One region of the Marinobacter sp. G11 genome, then DNA from elsewhere that is predicted to be linked to it. Evidence: riboswitches for the same ligand, from Rfam matches in the RefSeq annotation. Region 1 holds a riboswitch; the other holds the start of a gene.
The links. A riboswitch is a leader RNA that binds a small molecule or an ion and turns the genes downstream of it on or off. The one in region 1 is predicted to bind cobalamin.

Region 1 (9,891 bases):
AGCCCCATTTCATTGGCAATTTCCTGCTCGATATCGTCGTCGATGTCCAGCAGCAAGATTTTTTCTCGCAGCATTTGCAGCGCCCGCTCACGGGTTGGGCTATCAGGATCGGTCGCCGACTCCCAGGTTTCCACCAACTGCCTTATTTCAAGCAGGTCATCGTACAGCTCAGTAACCGCTAGGGGCGGTGTCAGATGACTGATCATCACGCCCAGCGCACGCCGCTTGGCCTGAATGCCTTCACCAACTCCGTCGACGATGTAGGGGTAGATCAATGGCAGGTTACCCCCCAGCAAATCAGGGTAATCATCCTCAGTCAGGCCAGCGCGACGCCGTGGCAGGAATTCACGGGTGGAATGCCGCCCCACGTATACCAGCGCATCGGCCTTATAGTGGTCTCTCAACCAATGGTAGAAGCCCACATATTGGTGCGTTGGTGGGAAAGTGGTATTCGCGTGCAGCAGCTCTTCATCCACCTCCCAGCCTCTTGGTGGCTGGGGCCCAATGAAAATATTCCCGAATCGCAGGCCGGGGAAGATCAAGCGGTCGTCCACCACCATCGACAGCCCTGGCGCTTCACCCCAGCCTTTCAGCCCCGGTATGCCCGTATCGGCCAATAAAGCTCGCTGTTCGTTCAATTCGCTTTTGTGCCCACCTTCTTTTAGTCGCTGGCTCCACAGCGCTTCGTATTGATCAAGCTGGGCGAGGGCGGTAGGCCGGTTCGGGTGCTGTACATGCTCGATTAAATTGCGCAGATCCTTAACGCCGCGATCCAGAAGGCCCAGAGCCAAGTCCTGCTCCCCCAATTCATGGGCTTGTTCCAAGCGTTCATGCAAATACCCCAGCGGACCGTGCGTTATTTCTTGCTGCACAACGTTTGGTAGAGATTGCAGATAACCCTGGTAGGTTTGCGCGCTCATCGAAGGGACCCCAGTCGCCATTTCCTTCATCGAGCGCGGGTCATCTGGCAGACTAACCCCGCGCTGTTGAACCAGGTCGAGCAAGGCTTCCGGGCTGTCAGGTAGGGGACCGGTGCTGTACCCCTCGGCTTTTAGCCCGCTCAGCATTTGGAACAGTGAAGCTGGTACATCCAGATTGTCCGCACCTATGTTCTGGCGCCCGGGGGGATGGTTGTAATAAACAATAGCCACCCGTTTGTCGGCATTATCTTTGGTTTGCAGCACCTGCCAACGCTGAAGGCGTTCAGCCAATGCAGCAACACGGTTTGGAACCGGTTGTGTCAGCGTCAACGCAACGCCAGTTTGGGGATCGATCTCTTCAGGCTCCGCCGTTGCCAATACCATGGGCTGGCTTACACCCTGAAGTTCCGGCATGGCCAGGTTGTAATGCACCTGATCGGTGGGGATACCATCAACGGAAAGCTGCCATTGATTCCGAGTCCGGGAAGCCAGCCTAAGGCCTTTGATGACAGGCACGTTGAGCCGGATCAACTCTTCCGTAACCTCCCGGCGGCCCTCACCTCCGCCAATGGTGAAGTCCTGCAGGCTGACAATGCCCGCCAATGTTGCGGGTTGAATCGCTTCTTCGAGCGTGCGCAAGGCATCAAGGCTGGCACCACCCCATCGGGATAGGATTGCAAAACACTGAAGCTCCCGAGCTTCCAAAGCCGCACAGGTATCGTTCAGTAAAGCCCGATCTCCCGGCCGGTCTCCACTGTCCAGATCAAGAACCACGACTACGGGGGCGTCGGTCAGCGTCAGTGCTGAAGCCTCAACGCTCGCTTCACCATTCTGGTAATAACGGATACTGGCGCGGGGCTTGGGCTTTTCGTAATCCATGCCGTGTCCCGCTTTGGCCAACAGCCACCGTATCAGGCCATCCAGATGGTTCGGCGTCCGGCCCTGATAGAAAGCACGGCCTTCCAACCAGTCAGCCTGGCCGGGAAACCGGGCCTGCCGGTTTACCAAATCCTCAGCAGCATCAACTCCGGCTGCCGGCGCGGCGACCAAGGCCTTGAGTCCAGCGGCATTCAGCTCCGCCAATGGCTTTTGTCCATTGAGCTGAGACAGCCGTGAAATACGCCAATCACTGTTGATACCTAGCACTGGCATCTGCCCGGCAGCGTCACCCGCTACGACGACTTTCACCAACCCGGCAAGGCGCTCCACCTGGTCACCAAACACCGCCGCCAACACGATGGCATCAGCGTTCTTGAGCAACTCGAGCACTTGTTGGTCGCTCTGGGTGGCCAGTTGATCGGGAGTTCGCAGCAACACGCGGTGGTCTGGGTTGTGGTCTAAAAACCGATGAGCGCCCGCCGCCATTTCTGCGGCTGAACGCTCGGAAATAATGCCCACGACGGTAGCAGCCATCACTGAAGGCGCCCAAAACATGACCGTCATGGCCGCCAGAAATACCTTCAGATATCGCATTCGTAGAAGCCCTTTCACGAGTTATGTCGATTACGAATGATCGTTCTCGGAGTAGCCGGGGAAAGTCAGCGTCTCACCGCGGAAAATCGCCGCCACAAGTTCGGGGGCTGAGGGGAAATAGCCGTGGAAATAACTGGCCACGAGAGCGTTCTTAGAAAAAACGGCTTCACTGCCCGTGCCCGCCTGTTTTTGAGTGTGGGCCGCAGGTTGCCAAGTGGTGTTCAGCGTGGATCGGTGAAAAGTGTGGCCCCGCAACTCGCCTTGTTCCGCCTTCAGGCTGTGCATACCTATACCCTGTAAACGCTTCGCCATAGCCGCCCGCCCCGGGATTAACCCGTACAGGGAATGCACACGGCCTTCTTTATCCGACAATTCTTCCGCGCAGGCCATCAGGCCGCCACACTCCGCCAATATCGGCTTACCCGCGTTATGAAAAGCACGAATGGCATTCGCCATCGCGGTATTCTCTGCCAACGTATTCCCATGCAGCTCCGGGTAACCTCCTGGAAGCCAAAGCGCATCCGCGGGCGGCAGCTCCGAATCTTCCAGCGGCGAGAAATAGTGCAGTTCAGCACCCATGGCGAGCAACAGCTCGGTGTTGGCCCGATAGATAAAACTGAAGGCGGCATCACGAGCGATCCCGATACGAACACCGGCCAGTAGCATTTTCGGTTTAGTTGCCCTTTCAACGGCGGGAATCTCAACCGTTTTCGGCAATGCATCGAGCCCCGCCTCTTTCAGCACTTGGGCAGCGCCATCCAGCTTCTGGTCGAGGTTGGCCAGCTCTTCCGGCTGCATCAATCCCAAATGTCGCTCGGGTATGCTCATGGCATCGTTTCTGGGGATAGCCCCCAACAGGCGAATCCCTTCTGGCAGTCGCTCTTTCAGCATTTCACCATGGCGTGGGCCACCAATTTTGTTCGCAATCACATCATAAACAGATAACTCCGGGTCAAAGCGAGCAAGCCCCAACACAAGAGCGCCAAAGGTCTGGGCCATGCCACCGGCGTCGATCACGGGCAATGCAGGAATACCCATAAGCTTTGCCAGATCAGCACTGGATGGATCGCCGTCGAACAACCCCATCGCACCTTCGATCAGAATAAGGTCGGCATCTTGTGCTGCCTCAAACAGCCGCCAGCGGCACTCATCTTCTCCGGTCATCCAAGGGTGTAATTGATAGACAGGGTGGCCGGATGCGACCTCCAGCACCATTGGGTCGAGATAATCCGGCCCGTGCTTGAACACTCGCACCTTACGCCCGGCATTCCGGTGCAGACGGGCCAATGCCGCTGTCACCATGGATTTCCCCTGCCCAGAGGCGGGGCCAGTAATCATGACTGCCGGTACGGATTTGCTCATAAGTTCACCACTTTCATCGTTATTAACTGGGGCTCACGGGGACAAACACCGGGGCGCCATCGGCCTCTACCGTCACCAGCTTTTGGTTATACAACTGCTCAAGTGCGGATGGTTTCAACATACTGTCGGCGGGGCCCCAGCAGGCATCGCCATTGGGATAAAGCAGCAACACGTGGCTACACCACCGTGCGGCCAGATTCAGATCATGCAAGCACATGAACACTGCTTTTCCTGCAACCGACTGGTCTCTCAGCAGGCTCATTACTTTGACCTGATGGTGTAGGTCGAGGTGGTTGGTGGGCTCGTCAAGCAGCCAGATATCCGGGTTCTGAGTCATCAGTGTTGCTATCGCAACCCGCTGACGCTCACCGCCCGACAAGGTGCTCAGCAAGCGCCCAGACAAATAATCCACATCCATCGCCGCCAACGCCTTTTGCGCACGGATCTGGTCATCAGCTTGTTCACTTTCCCAAGGCGACAACCACGGGTGACGCCCAATCAGTGCGGTTTCCATGACCGTTGCGGGAAAACTGTCTTGCCGCTCCTGAAACACTAACCCCAGCTTCCGGGCGATATCGCGGCGCTTTAGCTCAATCAGCGGGGCGTCGTTCAATACAACTCGGCCACTGCGTGCAGGTAACAAGCCTGCGAGGGTATGCAGCAGAGTGGTTTTGCCGGCCCCGTTAGGGCCCAACACGCCCCACGTCTGACCGGGCTCGACACTCAAATTAAGAGGAAAACCGTCTGCTCTGCCGGGCACGTTTATGATCAAATCGCGAGTATGCAGCGTGCTCATTAACGGCTCCGGTGCAGTAGATACAGGAAGGTTGGCACCCCCAGTAAAGCAGTAATAACGCCCACCGGAAGCTGCTCAGGCGCGATCACCGTGCGAGCGAGGGTATCTGCAAGCACAAGCAGAGTACCGCCAGCCAAGGCGCTGGCAGGCAAAATAATGCGCTGATCGTTGCCTAATACCAGGCGAAGCATATGCGGCACAATCAGGCCTACAAACCCGATACTTCCAGCCGTGGTCACGGCCGTTGCCGTCAGTAGGCTGGCGAGCACGTAAATGGTCCACTCCAGCGGCCGTACCGACACCCCGAGTGCCGCGGCCTGCATCGGGCCACGCGCCAGCACGTTCAGATTACGAGCAAGCGGTAAAATCACCGCGATCGCGAATATCAGAACCACCAATGCGGGCCAAGGCGTGCGCGCGTAGGAAACATCGCCCATTAGCCAGTACAGCATGCCTGGCAGTTTATAAGAGGGCGTGATCGCCAGCATGAGGGTGATCACAGCTCCCCAACCAGCGGCCACTACAACGCCGGTCAGCAGCAGGCGCGAGGCGGTCCAACTGCCGGTGCCGTGGGCAAGACCGAACACCAACACCATTGCCAGCATGGCGCCGGCAAAGGCAGAGCCCGAGATCAGCAACGTCCCCATTCCGGCCAGCATCGCCAAAAGCGCGCCCACAGCGGCGCCACCGGACAACCCCAGCACGTACGGGTCCGCCAGCGGGTTGCGTAGCAGCACCTGCATCAAGGCACCCGCCACCGCTAACAGGCCACCGGTCGCGAAAGCCGCAAGGGTGCGCGGCAGACGCAGGTCCAGCAGCAAGGTACGATGCAATGCGCTGCCTTCACCCTGGATGACTTTCCAGAGTTCTGAGGGCGCAATGTTCACACTGCCGATAGCCAAGGCCAATATCAGCGCGGCCAGAGAAATCGCACCGAGTACCAGCAAAGAGCGAGTCATCTTACTGTCACCTGTTTACACGGGTGTTTGCAGGTCTTACTCGCGTTCACGGGCAACATCCAGTCTTTCGCAAATATCTCGACTCGCCTCAAGAAGCCTGGGCGTCGGCCTTGAGATGGGTGATGCCGGGACAAAGAACAAGTTATTTTTTGCCACAGCAGTCATTCCGGTGTAACTCTTCCAGCGATCAAGTTGGTTATCTTCGATACCCTCAACACTGCCTGTAATAATTGCATGAGGATCGGCCTCCAGCACCACTTCGGCACTGATTCTTGGCACCAATCGCGGCATGTCACCAAAGACATTCACCCCACCGCAAAGCTGAACCACTTTACCGATCAGATGATCATCGTTGATCGTCATCAGCGGAGTTTGCCAAACTTGATAGAAAACCGGCACGGGCTCGGCGTCCCGATACTGCTCTGCAATCTCGGCGATCCCTTTTCGGAAACGTTCTGCTTCCGCGAAACCTTCCTGTTCCGTGCCTGCCAGTGTCGAAAGCTGTTCAATGACTTTGGAAACGCCCTCGAAGGTACGTGGTTCAATGGCAAACATGGGCAAGCCGAGTGCTCTCAGCATCTCCATTTGCGCCGGGGGATTACCGGTTCGCCAGGTGATCACCAAATCGGGCTTCAGCGCCAATAACGCTTCCAGATCTATCCGGGTGTGATTACCCACCAAAGGTAATTTGAGGGCGGCTTCAGGGTAATCGCTGTAATTCACCACAGCGACCACCTTGTCGCCCGCTCCTGCGGCAAACGCCAGTTCCGTGGCGCCCGGGGACAAGGTGGCAATGCGCTTGGCCGGTTGATCCAGGCAAACCTCAACCTCTAGATCATCTACTACACAAATAGGGGCGGCCAGCCCCGGAGGTGCCAGCAGCATCCAGCCCAACATCACGGCCAAACCTTTCAGCTTTATCACTGGCGCCTCCCCGGCTTTGTCAGATCATTTATCGAATGTCATAGCGGACAGTCAGCATAGCTGTGCGGCCTGCCGCGATATAATCCAGATCTTGTGAGCTGGAGTATCGAGCCGTGCTGTATTCTTTATCCAGAACATTGGCCACTGTTAGACGCGTTGACCAGTCCTTTGCAAAGCGCCAGCCAGCCCGCAGGTCCAGCGTAGCAAAACCGGACAACCGATCATCGTTACTGGCATCGTCGTACCGATAACCTTCCGCAACCACCGTTCCGCCAAAGTCCCAGTTGCCCACTTGTTTGCTCAAGTCGAGTCGTAAGGTTTTGTCACTGCGGCGCTGAAGGCGATTGCCAGTTTCACGATTTTCAGGGTCAAGCAAGGTCAAGGCTGCATCACCGCGCCATCCGTCGCGCTCGAAGCCAGCGCTGAGCTCCAGCCCCCGAATCCGAGCTTCGTTAACGTTCATTGGCGACCAATTAAACGGGTCACTCGGTGTTGGGGCGGGTTGCCATGCAATCAAGTTATCGACATCGAGCTGGAACACTGCGGTATCCCAGAACCAATACTGATAATGGCCACTGAAACCGACTTCTACCGTCGCCGACTCTTCAGCTTCAAGATCCGGGTTAGCACCTGGAAAGTACAAATCATTAAATGTCGGGGCACGGAATGCGGTACCGTAGCTCAACCGCACACGATGGGAACGATCGAATGCATGCCCCAATGCAATACTACCGGTTTCGTTCTTCCCGTATGCTTCGTTATCATCCCCTCGCAAGCTCAACATCAAATCTGTCGGCCCGAAATTCAAGCGCAGCTGTGTATAAAGTGCAAAATTAGAACGGCTGGTCTCGGCATAATCAGTCGTGCCGCCCACTTCATCATTCATCAATTCAGTGCCAACAACCAACTCGTGAACATTCCAAGTAAATGTGTTGTCCCAGCGAGCTGCACGCGATCGTGTGTCAAAAGTGCTGCTAAAGGTAGGCGTGACATTATCGGTTTCGTCACGAGACTCAGAAAACTGCAACGACTGACGCCAGTGGTCACTCACCGGAGTTTCTAGCCCAAATCCAATAGTTCGGAGCATATAATCGATGTTGCCGCCTTCGTACTCAGTATTACCTTCGCTCTGAACCACAACCAGACTGGCTTCGCCACCAGAGTCCAGCTCATGGACAATCCGCCCGACTCCTGCAGTGTTTCGGAAACCTCGGTCTTCACCATCAGTGATCACCGCCGTACCATCCGTTTCCTTATGCAGGCCACTTAAACTAAAGCGTGTGTTGCCTGCGCTAGCGGCGACACCGGCACTGCCTTTTTGGGTGTCGAAGTTGCCCGCGCCAAGCTCTACCCAACCTGCAGGTGTCTCTTCCGGATCAAGCGTAAAAGCCTGTATCACGCCACCGACCGCGTCTGAGCCGTAAAGCGAGCTCTTTGCACCGCGAACAATTTCGACACGCTCTACGAGTTCCGCAGGAAAGTACTGCCAAGATGGACCACCAGAGGTCGCTGAACGTAAACGTACGCCATCCACTAAAAACAACGTTGAATCATTTGCCGTGCCACGGGTGTAAACACTCGTCGTTTTCCCGAACGATCCATTTCCCGTCACGTTAATGCCCGGCTGACCACGCAGAAGTTCAGAAAAGTCAGACGGATTTTGCTGTCTGATAGCTTCTTCATCGATGACGGTTACTGAGGACAAACTTTCGCCCGCGGTCAGCGGACCTAGGGTCGCTGTTACAACGATCGGTTCAAGAGTTGCGTTTTCAGTCTGTCCGTCAGTCGCAGTGACAGGAAACGCCAGTGGCAACAAAATTAACGCCGGAATGGCCTTCGAAGGGTTCATATCATCACTCACAGTGCACCGCACGCACCCGCGCGGTCGGTCTTGGTTACTGCGAAGGACAATTAAGGTGTTCAGACGGGGGTGGAGGGCATGTAGTGCTGATGAGCCAGGATCACCCACCGCCGTCGCCCTCCGCAACGTCTGGTGTACGGAGTTGAGAAACTCCGTCTTTCAGGCCGGTCTCCGGACTTTCAGGTGGAGGCCGTGCTCCGAAGCAATCACCTTCCCATGCCTAGGACACAGTGGCGTAACGGATTGCTATTAACCTGATTACCGTTGCGGGGGCAGTACTGGCCTCTCACCAGTTTCCCGTTTCACTCTATGTATTCACCCGACTTTCTCCAGTCTGAAATGAACATGCAGAGCACCTGAAATCGCGGGCAAGACTACCAACCGGGATGGGGGTGGTCAATGACATATATAAATTCCCGACAGAGCGTCAGCCAAGCGCCGCCAACTGGCCTCTTCGGCCGGTAAACCAAAACGCAAAGCCTCGGGAGAATCGAAGCACCGCACCAGAACTCCGCACCGAGCGAGTCGGTCTGCGATTTCCGCTGCCCGAGGATGTCGTACCGTTTGAAACAGCAACGTGCCACTAGGGACACCCAGACCGTGTTGTTCAAGCAGAGCGGACAATCTGTTCGAGGCTTCTTTCTGCTTGATCAATGCGTTTGCTTGCCATGCCTCATCTACCAGCACCCATTTCATTAGATATCGCGTCGGGCCACTTACAGGCCAAGGCCCCAGTTCGTGGTTAAACTGTTTTGCCAGCCCACTTTCCAACAGCACAGCGCCGGCCCGAATTCCGGCCAACCCGAAAAACTTACCTAACGACCTCAGGATGACGAGATTGGCTGCGCCCGCCCATGGGTCGAGCCTATGATCGGGAAGCCCCTCAACAAACGCCTCATCCACAACCAACCAGCCACCGTGCCGCTGCAGCCGTTCCCGCCAGGCCAACAATCGCTCGGGCAATAACACCTGCCCGGTCGGATTGTTCGGATTGATCCAAACCACCACATCCACCGAATCCAGCCAGCTCAGATCATCCGCCAGCGCTTGTTGCGCTGAAATACCCACCACATCAAAACCCGCCCGCTGCCAGGCATGGCCATGCTCCCGGTAACCCGGCATGGGCACCGCCACCCGGCCAAGCCCGTGCAAGCGCTTGCGAACGGCCGGTAATGCCATGATGGCTTGCTGGCTACCCGCCACAGGCAGACAAGCCGCATCGGCCGGTGCACCAGCCCAGCGCCGAATGATCTCTTCCAAACCGTCATCCGGCTCGGGCAAGCGTTGCCAAACCTCCATGGGAATTTCAGGAATCGGATAAGGAACGGGGTTTAAACCGGTAGAAAGGTCCAGCCACTGGCTTCGGGGTATGCCCCATTTGCGGGCTGCGGCTTCCAGCCTGCCGCCGTGCTCCGGGCGCTCCGGTGAATGAAACGGAATCACGCGGCACCTCCGGCCCAAAATCCAAAGGCAAACAGTGCCAGGACAATCAACCACAGCCCCACACCCCGTTGGACCAGCCCGATAGCCCCTTCAACTGTCCGGGCGGTTGCCTCTGGGCCGCTGCCCAAGCGAGGGCGCTGTTTAACGCCGCTG
Region 2 (9,891 bases), on a different contig from region 1:
CTGTGAACAGGCCGCCCGGATGATCGCTATGAAGAGCGCCACCGACAACGCTGGCAGCATCATTGACGAGCTTCAGCTGGCCTATAACAAGGCCCGTCAGGCAGCGATCACACAAGAGATTTCGGAGATTGTGAGCGGCGCCGCATCTGTTTGATAGCGCTCACAAACCTACTGGTTTTATTGACTACTAGATAACGAGGAACCGAGCATGAGTAGCGGACACATCGTTCAGATCATTGGCGCGGTTATCGACGTGGAATTTCCACGTGACTCCGTGCCAAGCGTTTACGACGCACTGCTGCTTGAAGGTGGCGAAACAACTCTGGAAGTCCAGCAGCAGCTGGGTGACGGCATTGTTCGTACCATCGCCATGGGCAGCACCGAGGGCCTGAAGCGTGGCCTGAAAGCAGAAAACACCGGCAAGCCGATCTCTGTACCGGTTGGTACCAAGACTCTGGGCCGGATCATGGACGTTCTGGGTCGTCCCATCGACGAGCAGGGCGAAATCGGTGAAGAAGAGCGTTGGGGTATTCACCGCAAAGCTCCGGGTTACGCCGACCAGTCAGCGTCTGCCGACCTGCTGGAAACCGGTATCAAGGTTATCGACCTGATCTGCCCGTTCGCCAAGGGTGGTAAGGTTGGCCTGTTCGGTGGTGCCGGTGTAGGCAAAACCGTAAACATGATGGAACTGATCAACAACATCGCGAAAGAGCACTCCGGTCTCTCTGTATTCGCCGGTGTTGGTGAGCGTACCCGTGAGGGTAACGACTTCTACTACGAAATGAAGGAGTCTAACGTTCTCGATAAGGTTGCCATGGTATACGGCCAGATGAACGAGCCCCCTGGAAACCGTCTGCGTGTGGCCCTGACCGGTCTCACCATGGCCGAGAAGTTCCGTGACGAAGGCCGTGACGTACTGTTGTTCGTTGACAACATCTACCGTTACACCCTGGCCGGTACCGAAGTATCCGCACTGCTGGGCCGTATGCCTTCAGCGGTAGGTTACCAGCCGACCCTGGCCCAGGAAATGGGTGAGCTGCAGGAGCGTATTACCTCCACCAAGACTGGCTCTATCACCTCTATCCAGGCGGTATACGTACCGGCGGATGACTTGACTGACCCGTCTCCGGCCACCACCTTCTCGCACCTTGACGCGACCGTGGTACTGAGCCGTGACATCGCTTCCAAGGGTATTTACCCGGCGATCGATCCGCTCGACTCCACCTCCCGTCAGCTGGATCCGCTGGTGATTGGTGAGCAGCACTACAACGTTGCCCGTGGCGTTCAGAACGTTCTGCAGCGTTACAAGGAACTGAAAGACATCATCGCGATCCTGGGTATGGACGAGCTGTCAGAAGACGACAAGCTGACCGTTTCCCGTGCGCGTAAGATCGAACGCTTCCTGTCTCAGCCGTTCCACGTAGCAGAAGTATTTACCGGTTCCCCTGGTAAGTACGTGTCTCTGAAGGAAACCATCGCCAGCTTCGAAGGTATCCTGAACGGTGACTACGACGACATGCCGGAGCAGGCCTTCTACATGTGCGGTGGTATCGAAGAGGCAATCGAGAAGGCTAAGGCAATGAAAGAGAAAGAAGGCAAGTAAACCTCCTTCTTCCCTTTCTGACCCAAGAGGCGTAAGAAATGGCTATGACCGTACATTGTGACGTCGTAAGTGCCGAGGAAAAAATTTACTCCGGTCTGGTGGAGATGCTGATCGCCACCGGTACCGAGGGTGAGCTTGGTATCCAGTTTGGCCATGCTCCGCTGCTGTCTGCGCTCAAGCCGGGCGCAGTGCGGATCATCAAGCAGGGTGGCACCGAGGAGATTCTGTACGTTTCAGGTGGCTACCTGGAAGTGCAGCCTAACCTGGTTACCCTGATGGCTGATTCTGCAGTTCGTGCAAAAGATGTAGACGAAGCCGCAGCACTGGAAGCCCAGAAGGAAGCCGAGAAGGCACTGGCGAATAAGACAGGCGAGTTTGAGTACTCCCGGGCCGCCGCCGAGCTGGCAGAAGCCGCCGCTCAGCTGCGTACCATCCAGAAACTGCGCAAGAACCTGCGTTAAGCAGGCTTGCGTCAGTGCCCGGACTGGCCTGACAGTGAACCGCATCCTCAGGTGGAGGGCTCTGTGTTTCCTACCGGAAACAGAGGGGTTTCCGCCGGGACGCGGTTTTTTATTTTCTACCGGATAAAGAGTTTGGAGCTGTACGCCCCATGAACCCGCTACACGTTGTGATCCTGGCCGCCGGTCAGGGTTCAAGGATGAAATCCGCCCTGCCGAAGGTCTTGCACCCCGTAGCCGGCAAGCCCATGTTGCACCATGTGGTCGACACCGCAAAGCAACTGGGCGCGGAGAAAATTCACACAGTGATCGGCCATGGCGCGGACCAGGTACGGGCGTCACTGCATGACGACTCGGTGAACTGGGTGCTCCAGACCGAACAACTGGGTACCGGCCATGCCGTGGCCCAGGCCCTGCCGGACCTGCCGGATAACGCCCGGGTACTGATACTCTATGGCGATGTTCCGCTGACCCGTAAAGACACCCTGGAGGCCATGGTCAGTGACCTGGACGACCGCAACCTGGCCCTGCTGACCGTGGATATGGACAACCCCCACGGTTATGGCCGGATTGTCCGTAACGACCAGGGGCAGGTTCAGGCGATTGTAGAGCAGAAAGATGCCACCGCCGAGCAGCAGGATATCAACGAAGTAAACACCGGCATCCTGGCGGTATCGGCCAGCCACCTGAAAAGCTGGTTGCCGACGTTATCTAACAGTAATGCCCAGGGTGAATACTACCTGACCGACATCATTGCCATGGCTGTGGATAACGGCCTGTCGGTCACGGTTTCGCAGCCCCTGAACCCGTTTGAAGTGCAGGGTGTGAATAACCGCCTGCAGCTGGCCGAGCTGGAACGCTGGTATCAGCGCCAGCAGGCCGAGCGCCTGATGACCGAAGGTGCCACCCTGGCCGACCCGGCCCGCATTGATGTTCGCGGCGAGCTGACCATTGGTAACGACCTGTGGATTGACGTCAACGCCGTGTTCGAAGGCAAGGTAAGCCTCGGCAGCAACGTGGTGATCGGGCCCAACTGCGTGATCAAGGATGCCACCATTGCCGATGGCGCTGAGATAAAAGCCAACAGCGTCATCGAAGGTGCCGTGGTGGGTGCCAACGCCCAGATTGGCCCGTTTGCCCGCCTGCGCCCGGGCACCGAACTGGCTGCCAACACCAAGGTTGGCAACTTTGTGGAAACCAAGAAAGCCGTGGTGGGTGAGGGCAGCAAAATCAACCACCTGAGCTATGTGGGCGATGCCTCACTGGGCCGTAATGTGAATGTGGGTGCAGGCACCATCACGTGTAACTATGATGGCGTGAACAAGCACAAGACTGTGTTGGGCGATGGCGTGTTTGTGGGTTCCAACACCTCGCTGGTGGCCCCGGTGTCTGTTGCGGACCAGGCGACCATCGGTGCCGGCTCGACCATCACCCGGGACATCAGTGAAGGCGAACTGGCCGTGGCCCGCGGCAAGCAGCGAAACATCTCCGGCTGGGAACGGCCGAAAAAAGCGTAAAGACCGATTAACGAACAGGTGACAACAGCATGTGTGGGATTGTAGGAGCGGTATCTGAACGGGACGTCCAGGGTATTTTGCTGGAGGGCCTGCGCCGCCTTGAATACCGGGGTTACGACTCCGCCGGTATGGCCGTAATCAGCAGCGCCGACCAGGTACAGCGGGCCCGGGAGGTAGGCAAGGTAGCTGCCCTGGCAGACGCTATCGCCGCGAACCCGGTTGCAGGCCACGTGGGCATTGCCCACACCCGCTGGGCGACCCATGGCGAGCCGTCCAAGCTCAACGCCCATCCCCACATGTCTGGTGACCGCCTGGCCATCGTTCATAACGGCATCATCGAAAACTACCAGGAACTGCGGGACGAACTGAAAGCCGAGGGCTTCGAGTTCACGTCCCAGACCGACACCGAGGTAGTGGCGCACCTGATCGCTAAAAACTACCGGGCCGGTGGCGGCCTGTACCAGGCGGTGAAAACCGCCCTGGATCGCCTGCGCGGTGCCTATGCCCTGGCCGTTGTCCACGCTGATGAGCCGGATCACATGGTAGTCTGCCGTCAGGGCAGCCCGCTGGTAATTGGTGTGGGAATCGGTGAAAACTTCATCGCTTCCGATCAGCTGGCCCTGCTGCCGGTGACCGACCGTTTCATGTTCCTGGAAGAAGGCGATATTGCCGACATCCGCAAAGGCAGCATCGAGATCCATGACCGCGAAGGCATAGCCGTAGAGCGCGCCATTACCCGTTTCGAGCACGGTGCCGATTCCGCCGACAAGGGCGAATACCGCCACTACATGCTCAAGGAAATCTACGAGCAGCCGAAAGTGATCAAGGCCACCATGGAAGGCCGCATCACCGACAGCCGTGTGCTGGAACAGGCCCTGGGCACCGACGCCGCCAACCTGCTGGAAAACGTGCGCCATGTGCAGATCATCGCCTGTGGTACTTCCTACCACGCCGGCATGGTGGCCCGTTACTGGATTGAAGACCTGGCCGGCATCCCTTGCTCCGTGGAAGTTGCGTCCGAATTCCGCTACCGCAAGCACGTGATCCAGCCGGATACCCTGTTCCTGTGCATCTCCCAGTCCGGCGAAACCGCCGATACCCTGGCCGCCCTGCGCCAGGCCAAGAAAGCCGGTTTCCGGGCGGCCCTGGCCATCTGCAACGTACCGGGCAGCTCCCTGGTGCGGGAATCCGACCTGGTGATCATGACCCAGGCCGGCCCCGAGATCGGCGTAGCCTCTACCAAGGCGTTCACCACCCAGCTTACCGCACTGCTGATCTTCACCCTGGCCCTGGCCCGTCACAACGGCCTGAGCGAAGAGAAGGAAGCTGAGATCGTGGCTGCTATTCACCAGCTGCCGAAGCAGGTCAGCGATGTGCTGGCACTGGATGCAGACATCGAAGAAATGTCCAAGGCCTTTATGGACAAGCACCACAGCCTGTTCCTGGGCCGTGGCTCCCAGTTCCCGGTGGCCATGGAAGGGGCGCTCAAGCTTAAAGAGATCTCCTACATCCATGCCGAAGCCTATCCGGCCGGTGAGCTCAAGCACGGCCCGCTGGCGCTGGTGGACAGCGAGATGCCGGTGGTCACCGTGGCACCGAACAACGACCTGGTTGAGAAGCTGAAGTCCAACCTGGAAGAAGTCCGGGCCCGGGGTGGCGAGCTGTTTGTATTTGCCGACAAGGCCGCACAGGTGAAAGCGGAAGAGGGCATCCATGTGATGCAGATTCCGTCGGTACACGAGATTACCGCGCCGATTGTCTACACCGTGCCATTGCAGTTGCTGTCTTACCACGTTGCTGTTATCAAGGGCACCGACGTAGACCAGCCCCGTAACCTGGCCAAGAGTGTGACGGTGGAATAAGCACGGTCACCCGTGCCAAAAGCCTCCGTTATGCTCACCAGCATCCGGGGGCTTTTTTGTTTTCAGATGACCTGAAGCAAGTTTTTGGCCCCGCCGTACGTTTAAGTACGGAGCGTTGATCAACCCCCGGCTGGGTAACCTATGCATATATATCAAGGAAGGTAACAGTTGCCTGTTGCATACTTCCCCGGCCACTACTTCAAGAAGAATTTCAGCAATGCCCGATAGCGTCTTTTCCGGTTTCACCCAGAATTTCCTAGGTAAGGCTCCAGTCTGGTACAAACAGGTCATTATCCTGTTCCTGGTTGCCAACCCGATTGTGATGGCGGTATTCGGGCCCACGGTGGCGGGCTGGTTACTGATCGGCGAATTCATCTTCACCCTGGCCATGGCCCTGAAGTGTTATCCCCTGCTGCCGGGTGGTTTGCTGGCCGTGGAGGCGTTGCTGATCGGGCTCACCAACACCGATGCGGTGTATCACGAAGTACTGATCAACTTCCCCGTTATCCTGCTGCTGATGTTCATGGTGGCAGGTATCTACTTCATGCAGGAACTGCTGCTGGTGACCTTCACCCAGATACTGGTGGGGGTACGCTCCAAGTCTGCGCTCTCGCTGCTGTTCTGTGGTGCCGCAGCCGTGTTGTCAGCGTTTCTGGATGCCCTTACGGTAACCGCGGTCATCATCAGTGTGGCGGTGGGTTTTTACTCGGTGTATCACAAGGTGGCGTCTGGTAAGGGCTATCAGCAGAAAGACCACAATGCCAACAGCGATGCCGAAGTGGTGGAACTGCACCGGGAAGACCTGGAAAACTTCCGGGCATTCTTGCGCAGCCTGTTGATGCACGGTGCCATTGGTACCGCGCTGGGTGGCGTGGCCACCATGGTTGGCGAACCCCAGAACCTGCTGATCGCCAAGGTGGTTGGCTGGGATTTCGTGGGCTTCTTCCTGCACATGGCACCGGTGAGTATTCCGGTACTGATTGCCGGCCTGTTTACCTGCTGGGCGCTGGAGAAGCTGCGCTGGTTCGGCTACGGCGGTCGCCTGCCCAAGCCGGTACGCCAGGTGTTGCAGGAATATGCCGATAACGAAAGAGCCAGCCGCACCAAGTCCGATAAGGCCGCCCTGTGGGTACAGGCAGCCGCCGCGGTGATCCTGGTGCTGGGCCTGGCGTTCCACGTAGCGGAAGTGGGGCTGATCGGCCTGCTGGTGATCATCCTGGTCACTTCCTTCACCGGTGTGATCGACGAGCACCAGATCGGCAAAGCCTTCCAGGAATCCCTGCCGTTCACCTCACTGCTGGTGGTGTTCTTTGCCATCGTGGCGGTGATCCACGAACAGCACCTGTTCAAGCCCATCATCGAATACGTACTGAGCCTGCCGGAAGGCCAGCAACCGGGCATGTTCTTCATTGCCAACGGCCTGCTGTCCATGATCAGCGACAACGTGTTCGTGGCCACCGTATACATCAGCGAAGTAAAACAGGCCCTGGATGCCGGCGCCATCAGCTTTGACCACTTCCAGACCCTGGCCGTAGCCATAAACACCGGCACCAACCTGCCCAGCGTGGCCACCCCCAACGGCCAGGCCGCGTTCCTGTTCCTGCTCACCTCCGCCATCGCCCCGCTGGTACGGTTGTCCTACGGCAAGATGGTGATTATGGCCCTGCCGTACACCGTGGTGATGGGTGGCGTAGGCCTGTACATGGTGACCCACGCCTTCTGATTCTCGACCCCGATAACAGCCTCATCTGACGCCCGTGCCGCTTTCACCGAGCTCCACGGGCGTTCTTGTATCTGCTCCTTAGTCTGTATATAGTGATCAAGTCCTTGGTTGACTACCATATATTGTGATCAAAGCGTGATCACTCAGGTAGTCGGGAATCCGGTGAGAGTCCGGAACTGACGCGCAGCGGTATTGGGGAACGAGCGTGGCATAAAGACACTGGCAAGCGCCGGGAAGTCGCCACGCAAGGCCGAACCACACGGTTTACGCCCCTGAGTCCGAAGACCTGCCAGGGATAGACACTGCACCTTCGCGTTTATAAAGGCGAGCAGGTGGGTTTTGTTTTTTTTGCTACGAAATCCACGGAAGAATACGGAAAGAAAAGACTTACTGATTTTTTTGCCACGAAATCCACGAAAAAACACGAACAAAGATTTACTACGAAAAGAAAAAAGCTTTTTATCTTTTCCTTTCGTGTTTTTTCGTGGATTTCGTGGCAAAACAGTCCCTTTCTTTTCATTTTTCCGTGTCCTTCCGTGGATTCCGTGGCAAAAACCTCCCCCTTCTCCCAAACGCAAAGGCTGCACCACCACGCGTACACAAGGAGAAGTTCCATGTCTGCCATCCTGTCCCCCGAGCCCCCGGCGGTTGCCGCTACAGAATCCCTTCAGGTCATCAAACGCAACGGCACCCTCGTTGGCTTTAACCCTTCCAAGATCACCGTCGCCGTTACCAAGGCCTTCCTTGCGGTAGAAGGCGACCAGGCTGCCGGTTCTGCCCGTATCAACGACGCCGTGCACCGGGTCACCGAACAAGTGGTGCAGGCCATCAGCCGGCGCCTGAAGGCCGGGGGCAAGGTGCATATTGAAGACATCCAGGACCAGGTAGAACTGGCCCTGATGCGGGCGGAGGAACAGAAAGTGGCCCGGGCCTACGTGCTGTACCGGGAAGAACACGCCCGCAAGCGCGCCATTGAAGAACCCATGGAAGCGCACCCGCACCTGACCGTGAAAAAAGCCGACGGCAGCGTGGCGCCGCTGGACCTGGGTTTGATGAAACTGCAGGTGGAGCAGGCCGCTACCGGGCTGGACGGCATTGAGGGCGAATCCCTGGTGGAGGAAGCCCTGCGCAACCTGTACGACGGCATTGCCGAAACCGAAGTGTTGTCTGCCCTGATCATGACTGCCCGGGGCCGGATTGAACGGGAGCCGGACTACAGTGCCGTCACTGCCCGCCTGTTGCTGGAACAGCTGAGGCTGGAAGCGGCCGAGGCGCTGGACTTGCCCCGCAACCAATCCCTGACAGAGAGTTATCCACAGGCCCTGAGCGCCTTCATCCATACCGGTATCCGCTACGAATTGCTGGACGAAGCCCTGGCCGCCTTTGACCTGGAACGCCTCGGCGCAGCCCTGAAACCCGAGCGCGACCACCAGTTCGGATTCCTCGGCCTGCAAACCCTGTACGACCGTTACTTCCTGCACTGGAACGGCGCCCGCCTGGAACTGCCCCAGGTATTCTTCATGCGCGTGGCCATGGGCCTGGCCCTGCGGGAAGACGACGCCAACGCCCGCGCAATCGAGTTCTACAACCTGCTGTCCAGCTTCGATTACATGGCCAGCACGCCGACATTGTTCAACAGCGGCACCCGCCACTCCCAGTTGTCTTCCTGCTACCTGACCACCGTGCAGGACGACCTGGAAGGCATTTACGGCGCCATCAAAGACAACGCGTTGCTGTCCAAATGGGCCGGCGGCCTGGGCAACGACTGGACCCCGGTGCGGGCGCTGGGTTCCCACATCAAAGGCACCAACGGCCAGAGCCAGGGCGTGGTGCCGTTTTTGAAAGTGGTGAACGATACCGCCGTGGCGGTGAATCAGGGCGGTAAGCGCAAAGGCGCGGTCTGTGCCTACCTGGAAAGCTGGCACCTGGACATCGAAGAGTTCCTGGAACTGCGCAAGAACACCGGCGACGAACGCCGCCGCACCCACGACATGAACACCGCCAACTGGGTGCCGGATTTGCTGATCGAACGCATGCGTGAAGACCGGGACTGGACCCTGTTCTCCCCCAGCGATACGCCGGATCTGCACGATCTCTACGGTAACGAATTCCGGGAACGCTACCAGCACTACGAAGCGCTGGCAGAGCAGGGCAAGATCAAGCTGTTCAAGAAAATTCCGGCCAAGCAGCTGTGGCGCAAAATGCTGACTGTGCTGTTCGAAACCGGCCATCCCTGGATCACCTTCAAAGACCCCTGCAACCTGCGCTCCCCGCAGCAGCATCAGGGCGTGGTGCACAGCTCCAACCTGTGTACCGAAATCACCCTGAACACCAGCGCGGACGAAATCGCCGTGTGCAACCTGGGTTCGGTGAACCTGGCGGCCCACATCAAGGACGGCGAGCTGGATGTACAACGCCTGGAACGCACCGTAAACACCGCCGTGCGCATGCTCGACAACGTTATCGACATTAACTTCTACGCCGTGCCCCAGGCCCGCAACTCCAACCTCAAACACCGCCCGGTGGGCCTGGGCCTGATGGGTTTCCAGGATGCTCTGTATCAACTGGGCCTGCCTTACACCAGCCCGGAAGCGGTAGAGTTTGCCGACGTGGCCATGGAGCAGCTCAGCTACTTCGCCATTCGCGCCTCCGCCACCCTGGCCGGCGAACGCGGTGCCTACGAAACCTACGAAGGCTCCCTGTGGCAGCAGGGCATCCTGCCCATCGA

Region 2: it holds a riboswitch for cobalamin, as region 1 does, so the genes downstream of both, LWH94_RS09340 (ribonucleoside-diphosphate reductase subunit alpha) here and LWH94_RS12215 (TonB-dependent receptor domain-containing protein) in region 1, are expected to answer to the same signal.

The regions. Positions count from the first base shown of each region.
Region 1 covers NZ_JAJSPB010000018.1:9,872-19,762, forward strand. The annotation lists gene LWH94_RS12190 (cobaltochelatase subunit CobN) at 1-2,393, opposite strand, end outside; gene LWH94_RS12195 (cobyrinate a,c-diamide synthase) at 2,424-3,755, opposite strand; gene LWH94_RS12200 (ABC transporter ATP-binding protein) at 3,778-4,551, opposite strand; gene LWH94_RS12205 (FecCD family ABC transporter permease) at 4,551-5,510, opposite strand; gene LWH94_RS12210 (cobalamin-binding protein) at 5,547-6,434, opposite strand; gene LWH94_RS12215 (TonB-dependent receptor domain-containing protein) at 6,463-8,283, opposite strand; cobalamin riboswitch at 8,441-8,633, opposite strand; gene cobD (threonine-phosphate decarboxylase CobD) at 8,692-9,738, opposite strand; gene cbiB (adenosylcobinamide-phosphate synthase CbiB) at 9,735-9,891, opposite strand, start outside.
Region 2 covers NZ_JAJSPB010000011.1:95,388-105,278, forward strand. The annotation lists gene atpG (F0F1 ATP synthase subunit gamma) at 1-154, shown strand, start outside; gene atpD (F0F1 ATP synthase subunit beta) at 209-1,603, shown strand; gene LWH94_RS09320 (F0F1 ATP synthase subunit epsilon) at 1,642-2,064, shown strand; gene glmU (bifunctional UDP-N-acetylglucosamine diphosphorylase/glucosamine-1-phosphate N-acetyltransferase GlmU) at 2,214-3,578, shown strand; gene glmS (glutamine--fructose-6-phosphate transaminase (isomerizing)) at 3,608-5,440, shown strand; gene nhaB (sodium/proton antiporter NhaB) at 5,658-7,163, shown strand; cobalamin riboswitch at 7,252-7,471, shown strand; gene LWH94_RS09340 (ribonucleoside-diphosphate reductase subunit alpha) at 7,778-9,891, shown strand, end outside.